One region of the Siminovitchia sp. FSL H7-0308 genome, then DNA from elsewhere that is predicted to be linked to it. Evidence: a T-box and tRNA genes for the amino acid it is inferred to sense, from the RefSeq annotation. Region 1 holds a T-box; the other holds one or more tRNA genes.
What was found. A T-box is a leader RNA that pairs with one kind of tRNA and senses whether it is charged. The one in region 1 lies ahead of MHB50_RS05885 (valine--tRNA ligase), so its partner is inferred to be a tRNA-Val.
Positions count from the first base shown of each region.

Region 2: it has a tRNA-Val gene. The T-box ahead of MHB50_RS05885 (valine--tRNA ligase) is inferred to sense a tRNA for this amino acid. The anticodon was not compared.

Region 1 covers NZ_CP150282.1:1,251,739-1,261,789, reverse strand. Annotated here, with positions in the region: gene MHB50_RS05895 (sensor domain-containing diguanylate cyclase) at 1-1,622, opposite strand, end outside; gene MHB50_RS05890 (folylpolyglutamate synthase/dihydrofolate synthase family protein) at 1,721-3,034, opposite strand; gene MHB50_RS05885 (valine--tRNA ligase) at 3,107-5,755, opposite strand; T-box leader at 5,854-6,088, opposite strand; gene MHB50_RS05880 (hypothetical protein) at 7,355-7,489, shown strand; gene MHB50_RS05875 (hypothetical protein) at 8,247-8,426, opposite strand; gene MHB50_RS05870 (hypothetical protein) at 8,909-9,103, shown strand; gene MHB50_RS05865 (hypothetical protein) at 9,403-9,594, shown strand; gene ysxE (spore coat protein YsxE) at 9,610-10,051, opposite strand, start outside.
Region 2 covers NZ_CP150282.1:746,946-756,996, forward strand. Annotated here, with positions in the region: gene MHB50_RS03495 (DMT family transporter) at 1-721, shown strand, start outside; gene MHB50_RS03500 (hypothetical protein) at 725-913, opposite strand; rRNA gene MHB50_RS03505 (16S ribosomal RNA) at 1,220-2,770, shown strand; rRNA gene MHB50_RS03510 (23S ribosomal RNA) at 3,249-6,179, shown strand; rRNA gene rrf (5S ribosomal RNA) at 6,403-6,518, shown strand; tRNA gene MHB50_RS03520 (tRNA-Val) at 6,536-6,611, shown strand; tRNA gene MHB50_RS03525 (tRNA-Thr) at 6,619-6,694, shown strand; tRNA gene MHB50_RS03530 (tRNA-Lys) at 6,747-6,822, shown strand; tRNA gene MHB50_RS03535 (tRNA-Leu) at 6,827-6,908, shown strand; tRNA gene MHB50_RS03540 (tRNA-Gly) at 6,919-6,990, shown strand; tRNA gene MHB50_RS03545 (tRNA-Leu) at 7,001-7,086, shown strand; tRNA gene MHB50_RS03550 (tRNA-Arg) at 7,093-7,166, shown strand; tRNA gene MHB50_RS03555 (tRNA-Pro) at 7,182-7,258, shown strand; tRNA gene MHB50_RS03560 (tRNA-Ala) at 7,272-7,347, shown strand; tRNA gene MHB50_RS03565 (tRNA-Met) at 7,370-7,446, shown strand; tRNA gene MHB50_RS03570 (tRNA-Ile) at 7,452-7,528, shown strand; tRNA gene MHB50_RS03575 (tRNA-Ser) at 7,544-7,636, shown strand; tRNA gene MHB50_RS03580 (tRNA-Met) at 7,782-7,855, shown strand; tRNA gene MHB50_RS03585 (tRNA-Asp) at 7,862-7,937, shown strand; tRNA gene MHB50_RS03590 (tRNA-Phe) at 8,013-8,088, shown strand; tRNA gene MHB50_RS03595 (tRNA-His) at 8,097-8,171, shown strand; tRNA gene MHB50_RS03600 (tRNA-Gly) at 8,185-8,258, shown strand; tRNA gene MHB50_RS03605 (tRNA-Ile) at 8,265-8,341, shown strand; tRNA gene MHB50_RS03610 (tRNA-Asn) at 8,343-8,414, shown strand; tRNA gene MHB50_RS03615 (tRNA-Ser) at 8,478-8,568, shown strand; tRNA gene MHB50_RS03620 (tRNA-Glu) at 8,592-8,663, shown strand; gene MHB50_RS03625 (TraR/DksA C4-type zinc finger protein) at 8,702-9,460, opposite strand; gene MHB50_RS03630 (1,4-dihydroxy-2-naphthoate polyprenyltransferase) at 10,010-10,051, opposite strand, start outside.

The DNA of each region.
Region 1 (10,051 bases):
ACCAATGATACAGGATCATTGGCATGTTTTGGAGCGGTTGAAACTCCGATGCTGGCTGTAATTGATACTTCGACTATATTTCTGGCAGGGTCGAGTTCATTATGCACAAGAAAAGGATGGTTGGCAATGGCTTGGCGAACCGTTTCGGCAAGCTCGTGTGCCTCTTTGTCATCTGTATCCGGGAGAAGGATGACAAATTCCTCACCTCCGTACCTGGCCAGAACGCCACGCACAGCAACAAGCGCTTGCAGCCTATCAGCCAGTGTGATTAAGATTTGATCTCCCGCCTGGTGTCCATATTGATCATTGATCGTTTTAAAATGATCGATATCGACGATAATGAGAGAAATGCATTCTATTTTTTTATCCTGAAGATCCTTAAATTTTTCATATATGTATTTATCAAAATATCTGAAGTTGGGAATCTTCGTCATCGGACAATATTCGCTTTCCCGTTTCGTTTCTTCATAATGACGGGCATTGCTTAGCGCAACCGCCAGATAAGAGCACATAATATCGACAATCATCAGTTGAAACTTATGAAAAGCATTTTTCCTGGAAGACGCGAGAAATAGAACGCCTTCGATTTGTTTTGCCTGCATGATCGGAACACATATGACACTCTCGGCATGATTCGGAGAATATCCATGTGAAAATTTTCTCCATTCTGACTTTTCCCCATATATAAGGCCTTTTTCCCGCTTTAAAACGATGCCGCAAATCCCCTTGTCCTTCGGAATAGGTGGAATCATGTTTAATATATCACTGTCTTTTTCATATTGTCTGACCACTACCAGCATGTCACCCTTTAAACCAAGTATATAGGCCCATTCAACTGGAAATGTTTTTGTGATTTTTTTCATAAATAAATTTAATACTTCTTCGACATTCAAGCGTTCAGCGAGTTGATGCCCAATTTCAGCGGCGGTTTGCAAATGCAAATTTACCCGCAAAGAAGATTGGTACATCTTTAACACGAGCAAAGAACTTAATACGGGAATCCCTATTAAAGCAAATGCGGCCGGACCTATAATATTATTCAAATAGAACAAGCCGATTCCTAACGGATAAACAACAAGGCGGAGACAAATGTCCCACAGCAATCCACTTCCAAAAAGCGTGCTTTTCACATTTGTAAAAAAACGCAACAAACCCCGTAATAATAATGCAGATGAAAAGCTAAGAATGACATAAGTTGCGATTGGAAATACAGCATTGTGTGAGGAGTCATAGCCAACTTCCCCACCTGCCGCAAAAAAGCCAATCCCTGATATGAATGATATGCACGTGAACATAGAAGAGTATAAGAGGTAACGGTAAAATTTCTGCGACTGATCTTGAATGGCAAGCATGGAAACGACCGTCGCCAATTGGAGAAGAACCATTTCATAAAACATCCCGTAAGAAAGAAAAACGGCAATCGATATCCATTGCGTTAAAAACACGACTGTTTTATTGACCGTCAGCGGAATACACGCGATAATAACAGCAGTAAGTGAGAACGCAAAAATGTCCCAGAAGCCGACATATTGGGGTGGAGAAATTTGATAGGCATACCAGTGACATATCGGGACGATCATGAGCCATAAGGCCCATGTAATTATTTTTTTCCTCGTATTCACACACTCCACCCCTTATTTTATAGTTATTAAGACTTAGGCTTATAGTCATATTAACAAATTAAGGGGACCTTGTCATTGGTTAGTGGTTAAGCGAATGTTTAAGCTGGATGGTTCGTTAATAATTTTACGATAGCCGGTTTCACTTCCGAAATAAAGTAAAGCGAGCCGGTAACCGCCAAAACTTTGTCTGAATTCAATAATGGAATAAATCTTTTCAGAAGTGCCTGCCAATCTTTTTCCACTTTGGCTACTGCTATACCGCTCACTTTTTTTAACTTATCCGCAGGGGCAGCCCGTGGAAAGTCAAATTCAGTAAAATAAATATTTTCCCCGAGCTCTTTTAACAACGGGAGCATGCTCCCCAAATCCTTATCTTCAAGCGCAGCAAACACAACTGTCAACTTTTTCCCTGGAAAACGCTGTTTCATGGTAGCCACAAAAGCACGCAGCCCTTCGGGATTGTGCGCCCCATCGACGATGATCATAGGAGTCTTGCTGATCATTTCCATTCTTCCCGGCCAATACGCTTTGACCAACCCTGTTCGAATATGCTGTTCTTTCAACGAAATCATGTTGGCATCTTTTAAATAAAGCAAAGAGGCCACTGCCAGAGACGCATTTTCAATCTGGTGGGCTCCCATTAGAGACAATTCTAACTGATCAAGTTCCCTTCCATTTCCAGTAAAGCGGAAACGTTCTCCCGTAGCCCGGGGTTCGTACTGACTAACTGAAAAGTCAATGCCCAGTTGGAAAAAGGGAGCCGCTTTCTCTTTTGCTTCTGCTTTTAATACGCGCATCGCCTGATCTTGTTTCACAGCCGTAAAAACCGGGACACCGTCTTTGATAATACCGGCTTTTTCATAAGCTATTTTTTCGACCGTATTTCCCAATATCCGAGTATGATCCATTCCTATATTGGTGATCACAGAGAGTACTGGATAAACAACATTGGTCGAGTCAAAACGGCCGCCAAGCCCTACCTCCAACAAAACAAAGTCAACTGGACGAAGCTCGGCAAAGTAATACATCGCCATCGCCGTGATCACTTCAAATTCTGTTGGGGACCCCAGCTTGGACGATTCCAATTCCTCTACCATTGGCTTAATGGTATTGGCAAGTGATATGATTTCTTCATCCGAAATCGGAATCCCGTTCACACTGACTCTTTCGTTAAACTGTTCAATATATGGTGATGTAAAAGTTCCGACATCATATCCGGCTTCATTTAAAATAGAACGGCAAAAAGCCACTGTCGAACCTTTTCCGTTTGTTCCGCCAACATGTAGCGCCTTCATGCGTCTTTCGGGATGCCCGAGCCGCTCCATCAGCCATTCCATGCGATCAAGCCCTAAATTGATTCCAAACTTTAGCCGTGAATGAATCCACTCCATTGCTTCACTATATGTATTCATCCGTTGTCCTCCCATCGGTCCTTCAATAAAAAGAACGTGAATCCGCATGGCGGATTCACCCTTCTTGCCCCATCATGTAGCTGATTTTAATTCCGCCATGCGTTCTTCAACCGCTGCTCGCTTGGCAAGATAGTCTTTCTCTTTGGCACGCTCTTCTTCTACAATGGCCTGCGGAGCCTTGCTGACAAACTTTTCATTGCTTAATTTTTTCTGAACCCGCTCCACTTCTTTGTTCCATTTATCCCACTCTTTTTCCAAGCGGGCAATTTCTTCATCAATATTAATCAGGCCTGCCAATGGGAGATAAAGCTCGACACCGGTTACGACCGCTGACATCGCTTTTTCGGGCGCCTTCATCCCCACCTCCATTTTAAGCTCCTCGGGGTTGCAGAATCTTTCGATATATATACGATTCTTTTCCAGGACGGAAAGTACTGTTTCATCCTTCGCTTTTAACAGGAGAGTGATTTTTTTGCTCATCGGAGTATTGACTTCCGCGCGAATATTGCGGACAGCGCGAATGATTTCCATTAGCGTCTTCATTTCACTTGCTGCCTGTCGGTCGGTCAAATGTTCATTTACTTGCGGCCAGGAAGCAACTGTGATGGATTCTCCATCATGTGGAAGATTTTGCCATATTTCCTCGGTAATAAATGGCATGAACGGATGAAGCAAACGCATCGTATGATCCAAAACGTACGCCAAAACAGAGCGTGTCGTATTTTTGGCAACCTCATCATTACCATATAATGGAACTTTTGCCATTTCAATATACCAATCGCATAAATCATCCCAAATAAAGTGATAAAGCACCCTTCCGACTTCGCCAAACTCATATTTATCAGAAAGTCTAGTCACCATTTCGATTGTGTCATGTAATCTTGTTAAAATCCACTTATCAGCGACCATCATTTCCTGCTCTAAATCTATGTCTTCATACGTAAAACCATCCATGTTCATTAAGGCAAAACGCGAGGCGTTCCATATTTTATTGGCAAAGTTCCATACAGATTCCACCTTTTCCATACTGAATCTGAGATCATGCCCCGGCGAGCTTCCCGTAGCAAGGAAGAACCGCAAAGAGTCCGCCCCGTATTTTTCAATCACATCCATCGGATCGACTCCGTTGCCGAGCGACTTGCTCATTTTACGGCCATCGGCATCGCGTACAAGCCCATGAATCAACACATCGTGGAAAGGTTTTTTGTCGGTAAATTTGAGCCCTTGGAAGATCATTCTGGAAACCCAGAAGAAAATAATATCGTATCCGGTCACTAAACAGTTGGTTGGGTAGTAGCGCTTATAATCGTTTGCATCCGTATCCGGCCAACCCATTGTGGAAAAAGGCCATAAGGCGGAACTGAACCAAGTATCAAGAACATCGTTATCTTGTTCCCAGTTTTCCTCATCCTCCGGCGCTTCATGACCGACATACATTTCCCCCGTTTGTTTATGGTACCAGGCCGGAATCCGGTGTCCCCACCAAAGTTGCCGGGAAATACACCAGTCACGGATGTTTTCCATCCAGTGCAAATATGTTTTTTCAAACCGGTCGGGTACAAAGTTGACTTTCTCATCCGTTTTCTGCAGTTCAACCGCCGCTTGGGCAAGAGGCTGCATTTTGACAAACCATTGGGTTGATAAGTAAGGTTCGACAACTGCCCCGCTTCGCTCCGAATGACCGACAGAATGCATATGCTCTTCAATTTTAAATAATATTCCTTTTTCCTGCAGGTCTTTGACGATTTGCTTTCGGCATTCAAACCGATCCATTCCTTGATATTGGCCGGCGTTTTCATTCATCGTTCCATCTTCGTTCATGACGAGGACACGCTCCAGATGATGTCTGTTGCCAATTTCAAAGTCATTCGGATCATGGGCAGGCGTAATTTTTACAGCACCCGAACCAAACTCCATATCGACATAATCATCGGCCACAATGGGAATTTCTCTTCCAATGATCGGCAGGATGACCGTTTTACCGATCAAACCCTTATAGCGCTCATCTTCGGGATGAACGGCCACCGCCGTATCACCAAGCATCGTTTCCGGCCTGGTTGTGGCAATTTCAATCGCCCCGGACCCGTCGGCAAGCGGGTAGCGCATATGGTAGAAAGCTCCTTGGACATCCTTATAAATAACCTCGATATCTGAAAGTGCGGTTTTAGTGGCAGGATCCCAGTTAATGATGTACTCGCCGCGATAAATAAGGCCTTCTTCATACAAACGGACAAATACTTCCCGAACAGCTTTGGACAACCCCTCGTCAAGCGTAAATCTCTCTTTCGTATAATCGAGACCCAGCCCGAGTTTTTTCCACTGCTCACGAATAAAAGAAGCATATTCTTCTTTCCACTTCCACGTTTCCTCAAGAAATTTTTCCCGCCCCAAGTTGTAGCGGTTTTTTCCTTCTTTTCGAAGCTGTTCCTCTACTTTCGCCTGTGTGGCAATCCCTGCGTGATCCATTCCGGGAAGCCAAAGTACATCATATCCTTGCATTCTTTTCATCCGTGTTAAGATATCTTGTAATGTGGTATCCCACGCATGCCCTAAGTGAAGCCTGCCCGTTACATTCGGCGGCGGAATGACAATTGTATAAGGCTCCTTTTTATGATCATTTTTTGTTTCAAAGAATTTTCCGGAAAGCCACCAATCATAACGATCTTTTTCAACCTTCTGCGGATCGTATTTTGTGGCCATTTCCAGCTCCTTGTTTGACATATTCTCTTCCTCCTCTTATTGAATATGGTTGAATGGTGAAGTAGTTGTTGTGGCGAGCAAAGCTAACTCTTTCTTTTCACACAAAAAAACCCTTCGTAAAAAAGGACGAAGGGTTTTGTTTCGCGGTACCACCTTTTTTCCGGATAAAGGAATGAACATAAATCCGGCTCTCTAATATCGATAACGGCTCTTCACCGGCTTCCGTTACATGATAAAGTTCGCGGAAGCTGCTCAAGGGCGACATTCCATTGTCCTTGCTTAGGAAATCTTCCAGCTTTGATTCCCCTCTCTGAAAGCAGGTTACAATATACTCTTCCCTGTCATAGCAATTGCTTATTATGTATTATAGTATGAAAATCGGTTGACAAAGTCAACTTTTCCATGGCCTCTTTTCACATTTTTTCCGTTGCACATATTTTATTCAAAGGGGATTTTTCGGAGGTGGGACGCCACAGTTTTGCACTTGAAATTAAAGTTTATATAGCCTGAAGCGCTGGTACACCTAGTGTTTCAGGCTATTTTTATTTTATACATAAATTTATATAGCGAATCAAATGGGGGATTCGCATGTATCTAAAAAAACACGTCAAAAAAACGGCCGTATCTTTTTGATGGCTATTATGATAAAGAAAAAGGACATTCCCGAACCATTACGATTGAGAAGGTTGGATATCTGGATGAACTGGAAAAGCAATATGAAGACCCCATCGTTTTTTTTAACGAGAGGGTTCAGATCCTTAAACAGAAAAAGGCGGAGCGATTATCCCCTATTTCCATGGAGTTTTCTCATGACGAAAAACTTATATACGGTCAAGACTAACGAAAAAAGTTCGGTTATGTTGTACTTAGTCAGACCTACCATGAACTCGAAATTGATAAGTTCCTTATGAACAAGCAACGTGGTTCAAAAATAGATTTTAGTAGTAATGACATTAAGAAACTCTTTTCAAGGCTGCTATATCCAGCCTCGAAGAAAAAACCTTTGAAAATAGAACACGATACTTTTAAAAGCAAAACTATTCATTGGATGATGTTTACCGTTGTTTATCCTTTCTTTATTAACATAGTTCAGCGCTACAGGTACGACTTAACGAACGTATTAACACCTGTATGGGCGTAAAAGCGATATTGTGACCATGACGTGACAAATTATTACTTTGAAACTGATAAAAATGATCATTTAAGAAAGAAAGGCGTATCCAAAGAACACCGGCCCAACCCTATTGTTCAAATGGGATTATTCATAGATAATCTGGGTATTCTCATTACCTTCGAGTTGTTCCTGCGTAATACGAACGATTGTCTAACATTTAGGCCGGGACTTTCACGAATCCAAAAAGAATATAATCTTGGTAAAATCATAGTTGTTGCCGATAAAGGCATGACCACTGGAGACAACATCTATTACACCCTGTCCGGAAAACATGGTCATGTATTTAGTATGTCGGTACGAGGCTGTACGAGGTGCCGATAAAGAGTTCAAAGAATATGTGGTGGATGAAGATGGTTACACGTGGTATGGCTCAGAGTATAAAAGAAAGTCGCTCTTTATCCCCGAACCATATACGTCACTTCAAAGAATGAGAAAAAGATAAAAAAGTGGTCGATGAAAAACAGGTGGTCTTCTACAGTGAAAAATATGCGAAAAAGGCAAAGGCAGACCGGGCAAAGGTCATCGCAAAAGCAATGGATATTATTCAAAAGCCCGGAAAATATTCTCGAGCGACTACCTAGGGTGCCGCTAGTTATATAAAGAATATAACGTTTGATAAGGAGACGGGTGAAATTCTTTCGCCAAAAACATTCCTTGAGCTTGATTTGGAAAAATTAAAAGCGGAAGAAGCTCTTGACGGCTACTATGCGATTGTAACAAGTGAATATAAAGAAACTGACGATCGTATTATCGATATTTATCGAGGATTATGGTAAATTGAAGAATCCTTTCGTGTGACCAAAAGCGATCTTGAAGCACGCCCTGTTTTTGTTTCCAGAGAAGAACACATACATGCGCATTTTCCAACTTGTTCCATCGCACTGACCAGTGCCAGGATTATTGAACTCAAGTTAAACCACAAATACAGTATTGGACGCATTCTAGAAAGTCTTTCTAATTCAGAGTGCACGCACTTGAAACAAAACTGCTACTTGTTTGATTATTTTGATGAAATCCTTAATGATCTCGGATCCATTTTTAATATTGATTTTTCCAAAAGAATTCGTTCCCTTGGTGAAATTAAAATCCGCTATGATTTTTTGCAAAAAAACAACAGCCACAAACCCAGTATTTGCAAGGGTTCGTGGCTGTTTTCCATATATTATAACTGCAAAATTCAGGAGTATATAAAAAACCGGGGCTGACTAAAAAGTCCAACTTAGAGTAAAGGCGCTAAAACTTAAAACCCAAGAATGTTGATTTTACAGCATTCTTATGTTTTATTTTTTTGCTTTTCAAGCTCCAATATTACTTTTCGGACAGCCCCGGGAAGTGAAACTAATCGCGTTTATTTTTATCTTTGTTGTCCTCTTCATCGGTCAAAGCATCACGGATTCCTTCAAGCACCGTTTCGGAGATCGTCTCGGGCAAATTTTCCAACTCTTCCTCTACCTCTTTTACCTCTTCCGGTACATCCTCACCATTGATAATACCGAAACGGAATTTTTTCTTGCTCATGTTCATTCCTCCTTCAATAAAGTTAAATTATATTTAGTATACTCGCTAATTCTCAAAATTTCATTGACATTGGATTAGCACCGCATAGTTCTCTCACCTCAAAAGAGATATATACAGAATATTCTTTTAGGGTATGATCCATCCTAACTACCGAACTGGATAAGTTTGGTAAATATAAGGTATAACCGTGCGTAAGATCTCCACACGACTCACGGTCGCTCACCCTCCTATGTCTCTCCGGATCGGGAGTCCATACATTCCTTCGTCCTGCGTATCCATGAGATGGAGGCCAGATATGCTCCTTAGCTAGGTCATTTGCCCAAATGGAATAAATAAGCTCCGGCTCTGCACTATTGGTGTTTGTTTTGGGAATGAAGCAAGTAATCATTCGGGACAGCGGATTTGCGGATGAGAACCAGCGCAGCGCCGTTTAGCAGTGCTTCGAATATTTCGTAAGGCGAAGGGGCGAATGTTATCGTTCTTTGCTGCCGTCTGATGTTGTCGATCTGTTTCCGATGAGCGATATTCAGCAAGGGATGGTGTTTCACAACATGCGCCATGAAGGGTGCGGGCATTTATCACGACCAGTTTGTGTACAAAGTGTCGGTGCCCGGCCTGGAAGAGGAGAGGATTTGCGAAGCGATGGGCCGTTTGGTGGAGCGCCATCCAATGCTTAGAACCGGATTTTGTCTGACGGATTTCGCGGTTCCGGTCCAATTCGAAAGGGAGAGGATCGACGTAGAGGTGGAGGAAGTGAAATTGTCATATTAAAGCCTATGAAAATTATTTTCGCAAGAGAAATGAACTTCCTTAAGGGATTGAATTTACCACCGTCCTGTGCGCAATCGTGAAGCTTCCGCCGTACCTTTATAATATGAAAATCGTTGATAGAGTCAACTTTTCCATGGCCTCTTTTCACATTTTTTTCCGTTGCACATATTTTATTGAAAGGGGATTTTTCGGAGGTGGGACGGAAATGAAGAGAAGAATAAATCAACATACTTTCCAGTCATGGTTAAGAACAATTAAGTCTGTATGTAAGCAGCTCATTATCCCGTTTACCATTTTTCAGGCGATCCGCACAGTTTTGTTTCCGACTACTTTTGACGTGTTGTTGTTGACGGTTTTTATTGCGACCGCACTCGTTTATCATTATGAATTAATTTAATAATCCCCTTTCCAATTATGATTCGGAAGGGGGATCCTGCATTTGTCTTTCATATTCCTCCAGGCGCATAACGATATATTCCGTGTTTTTCATATACCAATATTGTCGTTGAAGTCCTTGAACACATCTTAATTCATGTTTCTCTTTTCCCGCAGAATAGTAGTTTTCCACTGTTTGATACATTTTTCCCGGCTGAGCTAAATAGCCTAAAAAAAGAAGCATTTCCTCTTTTCTAAAAGGAAAATATTTAAAATAGATGTGAAGCCAGTCAATACACTCATCAAACGCCTTCGGATACGTTTCCATCGTCCGGGCCAAAAAAGGGAGTAGATCGTGAATCGGCGATGCGGTTCCAGCTTTTTCAAAGTTTGTAAAATATCCAAAGCCGCTTTCATGGTATAGAAAATGTTCTGGCGATAATTTTCCGTGGATAATCACACTTCGGGCTTTTTTCTCA
Region 2 (10,051 bases), 500 kb from region 1:
TAAATCAGAGTTGCGGATGATGAAACGGAATGATTGGATATATTCTCTTTTAGCCGGTATATTTCTTGCTTTTCACTTTATCCTTTGGTTTGAGTCGTTAAACTACACATCGGTTGCAAGTTCCACAGTCTTGGTGACATTACAGCCTTTGTTCGCTTTTATAGGGACTTTTTTATTTTTTAAAGAAAAATATTCGATCAAAAGTATAACAAGTGCGGCAGTGGCAATGATAGGCGGCTTTGTGATTAGTTGGGGGGACTTCCGGTTGAGCGGCGCTGCGCTGTTGGGCGATATGCTTGCGCTGAGTGCATGTGCCCTAATTACGGCCTATTTGCTTGTCGGACAATCACTTAGACAAAGGATCTCATTAATTACTTATACCTTTTTAGTGTACTCCATAAGCACCATCGTTTTATTTTTTTATGTCATTATTAGAAACGAACCGCTTTATCCATATCCGATTGAAGATTGGATATATTTCCTGCTTCTGGCTATCTTGCCAAACTTGCTTGGACATTCTTTATTCAACTGGGCCTTAAAATGGGTCAGTACGGCAGTTATTTCTATGGCCGTGCTATTTGAACCTGTCGGAGCAACGATCCTTGCTTATCTTATATTAAGTGAAAAAGTTGCCTGGTTCCAGCTTGCAGGTGGTTCGATCATTATCATAAGCGTACTTTTATTTATTATGAATGTCAGGAGGGAAGGAGGCCGGATTTAAAGACTATATGAATAAATAAGTTAATCCGGAAAAAACAAAAGCCATGATCGACATGACGAGAAAAGTTCCTCCTTCTTTTTTATCTACATCTGTATCACTTATGCGCAATGCTTCAACGTAGCAATAACTAAATAGATAGATAGCCATTAAAAAAGAAATGACAAGGGCAGCCTTTGTTAAAATAGTTTTCACCTTCCCAATAGAATAGATATTTGTTATTATATTATGTACAGATTGATAGAAAGATGTCTGAGTGAATAAAATTTCAAAAAAACTATTGCATCATAAAAATATCTATGTTATATTATAATTCGTCCGATTGAACGAGTCGAACACAAAAAAGTTTTTTAAAAAAGCTATTGACTTAAAATCGAGACCGTGTTATTATATAAAAGTCGCCCAAAAGAGCGATACCAAGTTTGATCTTTGAAAACTGAACGAAACGAAACGTCAATCAATAATTGATTAGTCAGCTTTAATTATGAGCTAACCAAACTTTTACATGAGAGTTTGATCCTGGCTCAGGACGAACGCTGGCGGCGTGCCTAATACATGCAAGTCGAGCGGACAAAAGAGGAGCTTGCTCCTTTTTAGTCAGCGGCGGACGGGTGAGTAACACGTGGGCAACCTGCCTGTAAGACTGGGATAACTCCGGGAAACCGGGGCTAATACCGGATAATTTCTTTTTCCGCATGGAGAAAGGATAAAAGACGGCTCTGCTGTCACTTACAGATGGGCCCGCGGCGCATTAGCTAGTTGGTGGGGTAACGGCCTACCAAGGCAACGATGCGTAGCCGACCTGAGAGGGTGATCGGCCACACTGGGACTGAGACACGGCCCAGACTCCTACGGGAGGCAGCAGTAGGGAATCTTCCGCAATGGACGCAAGTCTGACGGAGCAACGCCGCGTGAGTGATGAAGGTCTTCGGATCGTAAAACTCTGTTATCAGGGAAGAACCCGCATCGGAGTAACTGCCGGTGCGTTGACGGTACCTGACCAGAAAGCCACGGCTAACTACGTGCCAGCAGCCGCGGTAATACGTAGGTGGCAAGCGTTGTCCGGAATTATTGGGCGTAAAGCGCGCGCAGGCGGCTTCTTAAGTCTGATGTGAAAGCCCACGGCTCAACCGTGGAGGGTCATTGGAAACTGGGAGGCTTGAGTGCAGAAGAGGAGAGCGGAATTCCACGTGTAGCGGTGAAATGCGTAGAGATGTGGAGGAACACCAGTGGCGAAGGCGGCTCTCTGGTCTGTAACTGACGCTGAGGCGCGAAAGCGTGGGTAGCGAACAGGATTAGATACCCTGGTAGTCCACGCCGTAAACGATGAGTGCTAAGTGTTAGGGGGTTTCCGCCCCTTAGTGCTGCAGCAAACGCATTAAGCACTCCGCCTGGGGAGTACGGCCGCAAGGCTGAAACTCAAAGGAATTGACGGGGGCCCGCACAAGCGGTGGAGCATGTGGTTTAATTCGAAGCAACGCGAAGAACCTTACCAGGTCTTGACATCCCGATGACCGCTTTAGAGATAAAGTTTTCCCTTCGGGGACATCGGTGACAGGTGGTGCATGGTTGTCGTCAGCTCGTGTCGTGAGATGTTGGGTTAAGTCCCGCAACGAGCGCAACCCTTGATCTTAGTTGCCAGCATTAAGTTGGGCACTCTAAGGTGACTGCCGGTGACAAACCGGAGGAAGGTGGGGATGACGTCAAATCATCATGCCCCTTATGACCTGGGCTACACACGTGCTACAATGGATGGTACAAAGGGCCGCGAGACCGCGAGGTGGAGCGAATCCCATAAAACCATTCTCAGTTCGGATTGCAGGCTGCAACTCGCCTGCATGAAGCCGGAATCGCTAGTAATCGCGGATCAGCATGCCGCGGTGAATACGTTCCCGGGCCTTGTACACACCGCCCGTCACACCACGAGAGTTTGTAACACCCGAAGTCGGTGGGGTAACCATTTGGAGCCAGCCGCCGAAGGTGGGACAGATGATTGGGGTGAAGTCGTAACAAGGTAGCCGTATCGGAAGGTGCGGCTGGATCACCTCCTTTCTAAGGATAATTGAAATGTGGAGGCGACTGCTCGGCAGGAGCCGCAACTGAACATTTCCAATAGATACAACATTGACGCTTTCGTTTCGTTTAGTTTTGAGAGGTCAAACAACTCTCAAAACATGTGCTCACTTGCGGCACAGCGTGTTCGAGGAACTTCACCTCGTCGCAAAGCTGCATGAAGCATAGGCGCTGATCAATCACATGACGTGATGGAAGTCAGCAACTTCGTTCTTTGAAAACCGGATAACATGAGAAGAAACAAACCGAGAATCGTTCACCTTATGGATGATCCATTATGGAGCAACCATAAGAAGTGTAAAACCTTTAGGTTTGAGTGTCAGTATCACTCAACCAAGGGCAACGAGAAGCGGGAAGATCAAGGAAGCGACCGAATGAGCGCCAGAGCGCACTACGAGTGCGTGATGACGTTGAGGGAGCTGACACAGAGATTCGATGCTAATCGTTGACCGAAAAAGATTAAGTTAATAAGGGCGCACGGTGAATGCCTTGGCACTAGGAGCCGATGAAGGACGGGACGAACACCGATATGCTTCGGGGAGCTGTAAGCAAGCTGATCCGGAGATTTCCGAATGGGGAAACCCACTGCCAGTAATGAGGCAGTATCCATTTCTGAATCCATAGGGAATGGAAGGCATACCCGGGGAACTGAAACATCTAAGTACCCGGAGGAAGAGAAAGAAAAATCGATTCCCCCAGTAGCGGCGAGCGAAACGGGAAGAGCCCAAACCGAAAGGCTTGCCTTTCGGGGTTGTAGGACACTCAAAGTGGAGTGATAAAGGAACGGCGTAGACGAAGCGGCCTGGAAAGGCCGGCCAAAGAAGGTAACAGCCCTGTAGTTGAAACGTCGTTCCCTCCCGAGTGGATCCTGAGTACGGCGGGACACGAGAAATCCCGTCGGAATCCGGGAGGACCATCTCCCAAGGCTAAATACTCCCTAGTGACCGATAGTGAACCAGTACCGTGAGGGAAAGGTGAAAAGCACCCCGGGAGGGGAGTGAAATAGAACCTGAAACCGTGTGCCTACAAGTAGTCAGAGCACAATAAGTGTGATGGCGTGCCTTTTGTAGAATGAACCGGCGAGTTGCGATTTCATGCAAGGTTAAGTTGAAAAGACGGAGCCGCAGCGAAAGCGAGTCTGAATAGGGCGCAAGAGTATGAGGTCGCAGACCCGAAACCAGGTGATCTACCCATGTCCAGGGTGAAGGTCAGGTAACACTGACTGGAGGCCCGAACCCACGTATGTTGAAAAATGCGGGGATGAGGTGTGGGTAGGGGTGAAATTCCAATCGAACCTGGAGATAGCTGGTTCTCTCCGAAATAGCTTTAGGGCTAGCCTCAAGGTGAGAGTATTGGAGGTAGAGCACTGTTTGGACGAGGGGCCCTCATCGGGTTACCGACTTCAGACAAACTCCGAATGCCAAATACTTATCCTTGGGAGTCAGACTGCGAGTGATAAGATCCGTAGTCGAGAGGGAAACAACCCAGACCACCAGCTAAGGTCCCGAAGTATACGTTAAGTGGAAAAGGATGTGGAGTTGCTTAGACAACCAGGATGTTGGCTTAGAAGCAGCCACCATTCAAAGAGTGCGTAATAGCTCACTGGTCGAGTGACTCTGCGCCGAAAATGTACCGGGGCTAAACGTATCACCGAAGCTGTGGATTGCAATAGCAATGGTAGGAGAGCGTTCCAAGCGCGGCGAAGTCGTCTTGAAAGAGGCGGTGGAGTGCTTGGAAGTGAGAATGCCGGTATGAGTAGCGAAAGAAGGGTGAGAATCCCTTCCACCGAAAGCCTAAGGTTTCCTGAGGAAGGCTCGTCCGCTCAGGGTAAGTCGGGACCTAAGCCGAGGCCGAAAGGCGTAGGCGATGGATAACAGGTTGAGATTCCTGTACCGCCTCATTGCCGTTTGAGTGATGGAGGGACGCAGGAGGATAAGGCAAGCGCGCAGCTGGAAAAGCGCGTCCAAGCAGTAAGGCCGGTAAGTAGGCAAATCCGCTTACCGTGTAGGCTGAGCTGTGATGGCGAGGGAAAAAAAGTACCGAAGTTCCTGATTCCACACTGCCGAGAAAAGCTTCTAGCGAGGCAATAGGCGCCCGTACCGCAAACCGACACAGGTAGGCGAGGAGAGAATCCTAAGGTGAGCGAGAGAACTCTCGTTAAGGAACTCGGCAAAATGACCCCGTAACTTCGGGAGAAGGGGTGCTTTTTAGGGTGAATAGCCCTGAGAAGCCGCAGTGAATAGGCCCAGGCGACTGTTTAGCAAAAACACAGGTCTCTGCGAAGCCGCAAGGCGAAGTATAGGGGCTGACGCCTGCCCGGTGCTGGAAGGTTAAGAGGAGAGGTCAGCTTAGGCGAAGCTTCGAATTGAAGCCCCAGTAAACGGCGGCCGTAACTATAACGGTCCTAAGGTAGCGAAATTCCTTGTCGGGTAAGTTCCGACCCGCACGAAAGGCGCAACGATCTGGGCACTGTCTCAACGAGAGACTCGGTGAAATTATAGTACCTGTGAAGATGCAGGTTACCCGCGACAGGACGGAAAGACCCCGTGGAGCTTTACTGTAGCTTGATATTGACTGTCTGTGCAGCTTGTACAGGATAGGTAGGAGCCATGGAAACGGGAGCGCCAGCTTCCGTGGAGGCAACGGTGGGATACTACCCTGGCTGTATGGACCGTCTAACCCGCGACCCTGATCGGGTTGGGAGACAGTGTCAGGCAGGCAGTTTGACTGGGGCGGTCGCCTCCTAAAAGGTAACGGAGGCGCCCAAAGGTTCCCTCAGAATGGTTGGAAATCATTCGCAGAGTGTAAAGGCAGAAGGGAGCTTGACTGCGAGACCTACAAGTCGAGCAGGGACGAAAGTCGGGCTTAGTGATCCGGTGGTTCCGCATGGAAGGGCCATCGCTCAACGGATAAAAGCTACCCCGGGGATAACAGGCTTATCTCCCCCAAGAGTTCACATCGACGGGGAGGTTTGGCACCTCGATGTCGGCTCATCGCATCCTGGGGCTGTAGTCGGTCCCAAGGGTTGGGCTGTTCGCCCATTAAAGCGGTACGCGAGCTGGGTTCAGAACGTCGTGAGACAGTTCGGTCCCTATCCGTCGCGGGCGCAGGAAATTTGAGAGGAGCTGTCCTTAGTACGAGAGGACCGGGATGGACGCACCGCTGGTGTACCAGTTGTCTCGCCAGAGGCATAGCTGGGTAGCTATGTGCGGAAGGGATAAGTGCTGAAAGCATCTAAGCATGAAGCCCCCCTCAAGATGAGATTTCCCATTGTCTGGCTTGCCAGGCAACGTAAGATCCCTGAAAGATGATCAGGTAGATAGGTCCGGTGTGGAAGTGTGGCGACACATGGAGCTGACGGATACTAATCGATCGAGGACTTAATCAAATATAAAAAGCGCAGGACGCTTGTCCATCACTGGAGCTTCTGGCGGAAAAGTCAATCGACTTTGCCAGAAGAAGCGAAGTGACGCAAAGCGATAGCGTCCGGAGCTGGATTGAACAAAAACGATTCTCGGACTTCTTCTCATGTATCCTGGTTTTGAGAGAATGAAAAAAACTCTTGAAAAATACATAAAACGTATTATAATAAGATATGTTGTTAATTTTTGTCTGGTGGCGATAGCGAAGAGGCAACACCCGTTCCCATCCCGAACACGGAAGTTAAGTTCTTCAGCGCCGATGGTAATGAGGGCTTTCCCCTTGTGAGAGCAGGACGTTGCCGGGCAAGAATCACAACATTACGGAGGATTAGCTCAGCTGGGAGAGCACCTGCCTTACAAGCAGGGGGTCGGCGGTTCGAACCCGTCATCCTCCACCATAAAAATGCCGGCCTAGCTCAATTGGTAGAGCAACTGACTTGTAATCAGTAGGTTGGGGGTTCAAGTCCTCTGGCCGGCACCATCCTTTGTTTTTATTGTCATTTTCTGTCGATTGACAAAAATGAAATAAGTACGAGCCATTAGCTCAGTTGGTAGAGCATCTGACTTTTAATCAGAGGGTCGCAGGTTCGAATCCTGCATGGCTCACCATTTTGCGGGTGTGGTGGAATTGGCAGACACGCTAGACTTAGGATCTAGTGCCGCAAGGCGTGGGGGTTCGACTCCCTTCACCCGCATTATTATGAAGCGGAAGTAGTTCAGTGGTAGAACACCACCTTGCCAAGGTGGGGGTCGCGGGTTCGAACCCCGTCTTCCGCTCTTTTAACTTGCCGGGGTGGCGGAACTGGCAGACGCACAGGACTTAAAATCCTGCGGTAGGTGACTACCGTACCGGTTCGATTCCGGTCCTCGGCATATATTGCGCCCGTAGCTCAATTGGATAGAGCGTCTGACTACGGATCAGAAGGTTATGGGTTCGACTCCTTTCGGGCGCGTATAACAGGTTGTCTCGGGAAGTAGCTCAGCTTGGTAGAGCACTTGGTTTGGGACCAAGGGGCCGCAGGTTCAAATCCTGTCTTCCCGACCAGTATAAAGAAATTGGGGCCTTAGCTCAGCTGGGAGAGCGCCTGCTTTGCACGCAGGAGGTCAGCGGTTCGATCCCGCTAGGCTCCACCATATAAGGTCATAAATATTTTTGGGCGGCGTAGCTCAGCTGGCTAGAGCGTACGGTTCATACCCGTGAGGTCGGGGGTTCGATCCCCTCCGCCGCTACCAAGATAGGACCTTTAGCTCAGCTGGTTAGAGCAGACGGCTCATAACCGTCCGGTCGTAGGTTCGAGTCCTACAAGGTCCACCATTTTCTTATATTTTTGGAGGAATACCCAAGTCTGGCTGAAGGGATCGGTCTTGAAAACCGACAGGCGGGTCAAACCGCGCGGGGGTTCGAATCCCTCTTCCTCCGCCATCTGCATTATTTCATTCACACAACCAAGATTTTATCGAGTGAAAGTATTGTAGTTGCACTTGTCGACATACTTCTTGATTTACATTTCTGATGTGGAATAGTCAAGATACATGAGCGGCATTGACAACATCATATTTTTTATCGTCGCGGGGTGGAGCAGTTCGGTAGCTCGTCGGGCTCATAACCCGAAGGTCGCAGGTTCAAATCCTGCCCCCGCAATCATCAGGTCCCGTAGTGTAGCGGTTAACATGCCTGCCTGTCACGCAGGAGATCGCGGGTTCGATTCCCGTCGGGACCGCCATTTTTAATACCATCCACTTGTTACATAAATGCTGATGATGCGAAATATTAAAACGTCATAGCATGGATTATATAGGGCTCAGTAGCTCAGTCGGTAGAGCAAAGGACTGAAAATCCTTGTGTCGGCGGTTCGATTCCGTCCTGAGCCACCATTTTCATGGCGGCTATGGCGAAGTGGTTAACGCATCGGATTGTGGCTCCGACATCATGGGTTCGATTCCCATTAGTCGCCCCATTTACATTCCTATGCGGGTGTAGTTTAGTGGTAAAACTACAGCCTTCCAAGCTGTTGTCGTGGGTTCGATTCCCATCACCCGCTCCAAATGAAGGGCCTATAGCTCAGCTGGTTAGAGCGCACGCCTGATAAGCGTGAGGTCGGTGGTTCGAGTCCACTTAGGCCCACCATTCCGCAGTAGCTCAGTGGTAGAGCTATCGGCTGTTAACCGATCGGTCGTAGGTTCGAATCCTACCTGCGGAGTTCTTTTATCATATTCGATCAACCGTTTCAGTTATGTACATTCCATAAAAGCTTATAACGATTGGGGAAGTACTCAAGAGGCTGAAGAGGCGCCCCTGCTAAGGGCGTAGGTCGCGTAAGCGGCGCGAGGGTTCAAATCCCTCCTTCTCCGCCATTATAAAAATTATTAATCACTAAGGCCCCTTGGTCAAGCGGTTAAGACACCGCCCTTTCACGGCGGTAACACGGGTTCGAATCCCGTAGGGGTCATCCTATGAAAAATGCCACTCAACATAGAGTGGCATTTTTTATCTTTGATTGTCCTTATCATCCACATAACCATCAGTTTTTCGGTATGGTATGTCTCCGATTGGAGATTCAATTCCTTCTTCATCCAGTTTTTCTACATATTCCCGTTTGTTTTCAGAGGAATAAATTTGAATATCATCGCCCTCTATATCCGTCCCCACAAAGGTTTCATACTGTTCAGGGGCGCCTTCCCGTTCGTCGTCACTGTATAGTTCATTATAGCTGTCAAAGTCCCCTGTAAAGTCTGAGGGCGTCTCAGAGGTACCGAACGATGCGACTTCTTCGAAGCTGTCCTCATAATCATCTGCTTCACTCAGGTCACGGTTGGAAAATGTATCATTTTTCGCGGGATTAATAATGTCTTCTTCCACAGGTCTGTCCCCAGGTAGCAATTGATCTGGCGAGTGTTCAACACAAGTGGTTGCATAAGGAATGGCATCAAGCCTTTCAAAAGAAATATCTTTGCCACACTGTTCACATCTGCCATATTCGCCTTTATTTATTGCAGCCAAAGCTTTTTCTGTTTTTTCAAGCTCATCTTTATTGTGCACCGAAATCGCTCTGTCTTTTTCCCTTTCAAACAGTTCTGTTCCCATATCAGCGGGATGGTTGTCATATAAAGAAAGTTCTCCACCTGTACTTTCACGCATATTATTATTTTCCATATTTCCTCCGGTTTCTTTCATATCTTCCCGAAGTTCTTTTTGAATATTTAAAAGCTTTTCTCTTAAATGGGCTGTTTGTTCTTGTGTCAGCATAAAGTCACTTCCTCATCATCTGTTTTTCAGTAGTATTTACTATTTTTACGATTTCATCATAATCCTTTTGTTATCATCTGTTTTCCTTTTTTTAGCGATCGTAAACACGGGCATATGGACACAACTAAATAAGCTGATGGAAAAACGAATAATAAAATGAAACTTCATTCGTAAAGCGTTTTCTTTCATCTCCTACTGAATGTCAGTCAATCGGGCATTTAGGTGCCGTTTTCTCCCACTTGGACCTTTTGTATTAACTCAGGTCTTGAAGTGGTGTATATGGCACCTTATATACGGGATAAATTGTCCTAGTGTATCATGCGCAAGCTTTTAGCGTAGTCAAAATAGGTAGACTCCTGCGGGTATAGCTCGAGCTGAAGATCCCGCAGGAAAGCGACCTTTGCTTTCCGAGGAAGCTGAAAAGACCTGCGGAAAGCGAAATATGTTGACGTAGCGATGGTAAGGATTTTTTCACACAAATAAACCGAACAATTATAAATGAATTGTTCGGTTTTTGCTATTTCATATTTGCTTCTGTCACAGACTCTTTTAACTGATCACATAACTGATAAAGAAACTGGCCGCCATTAG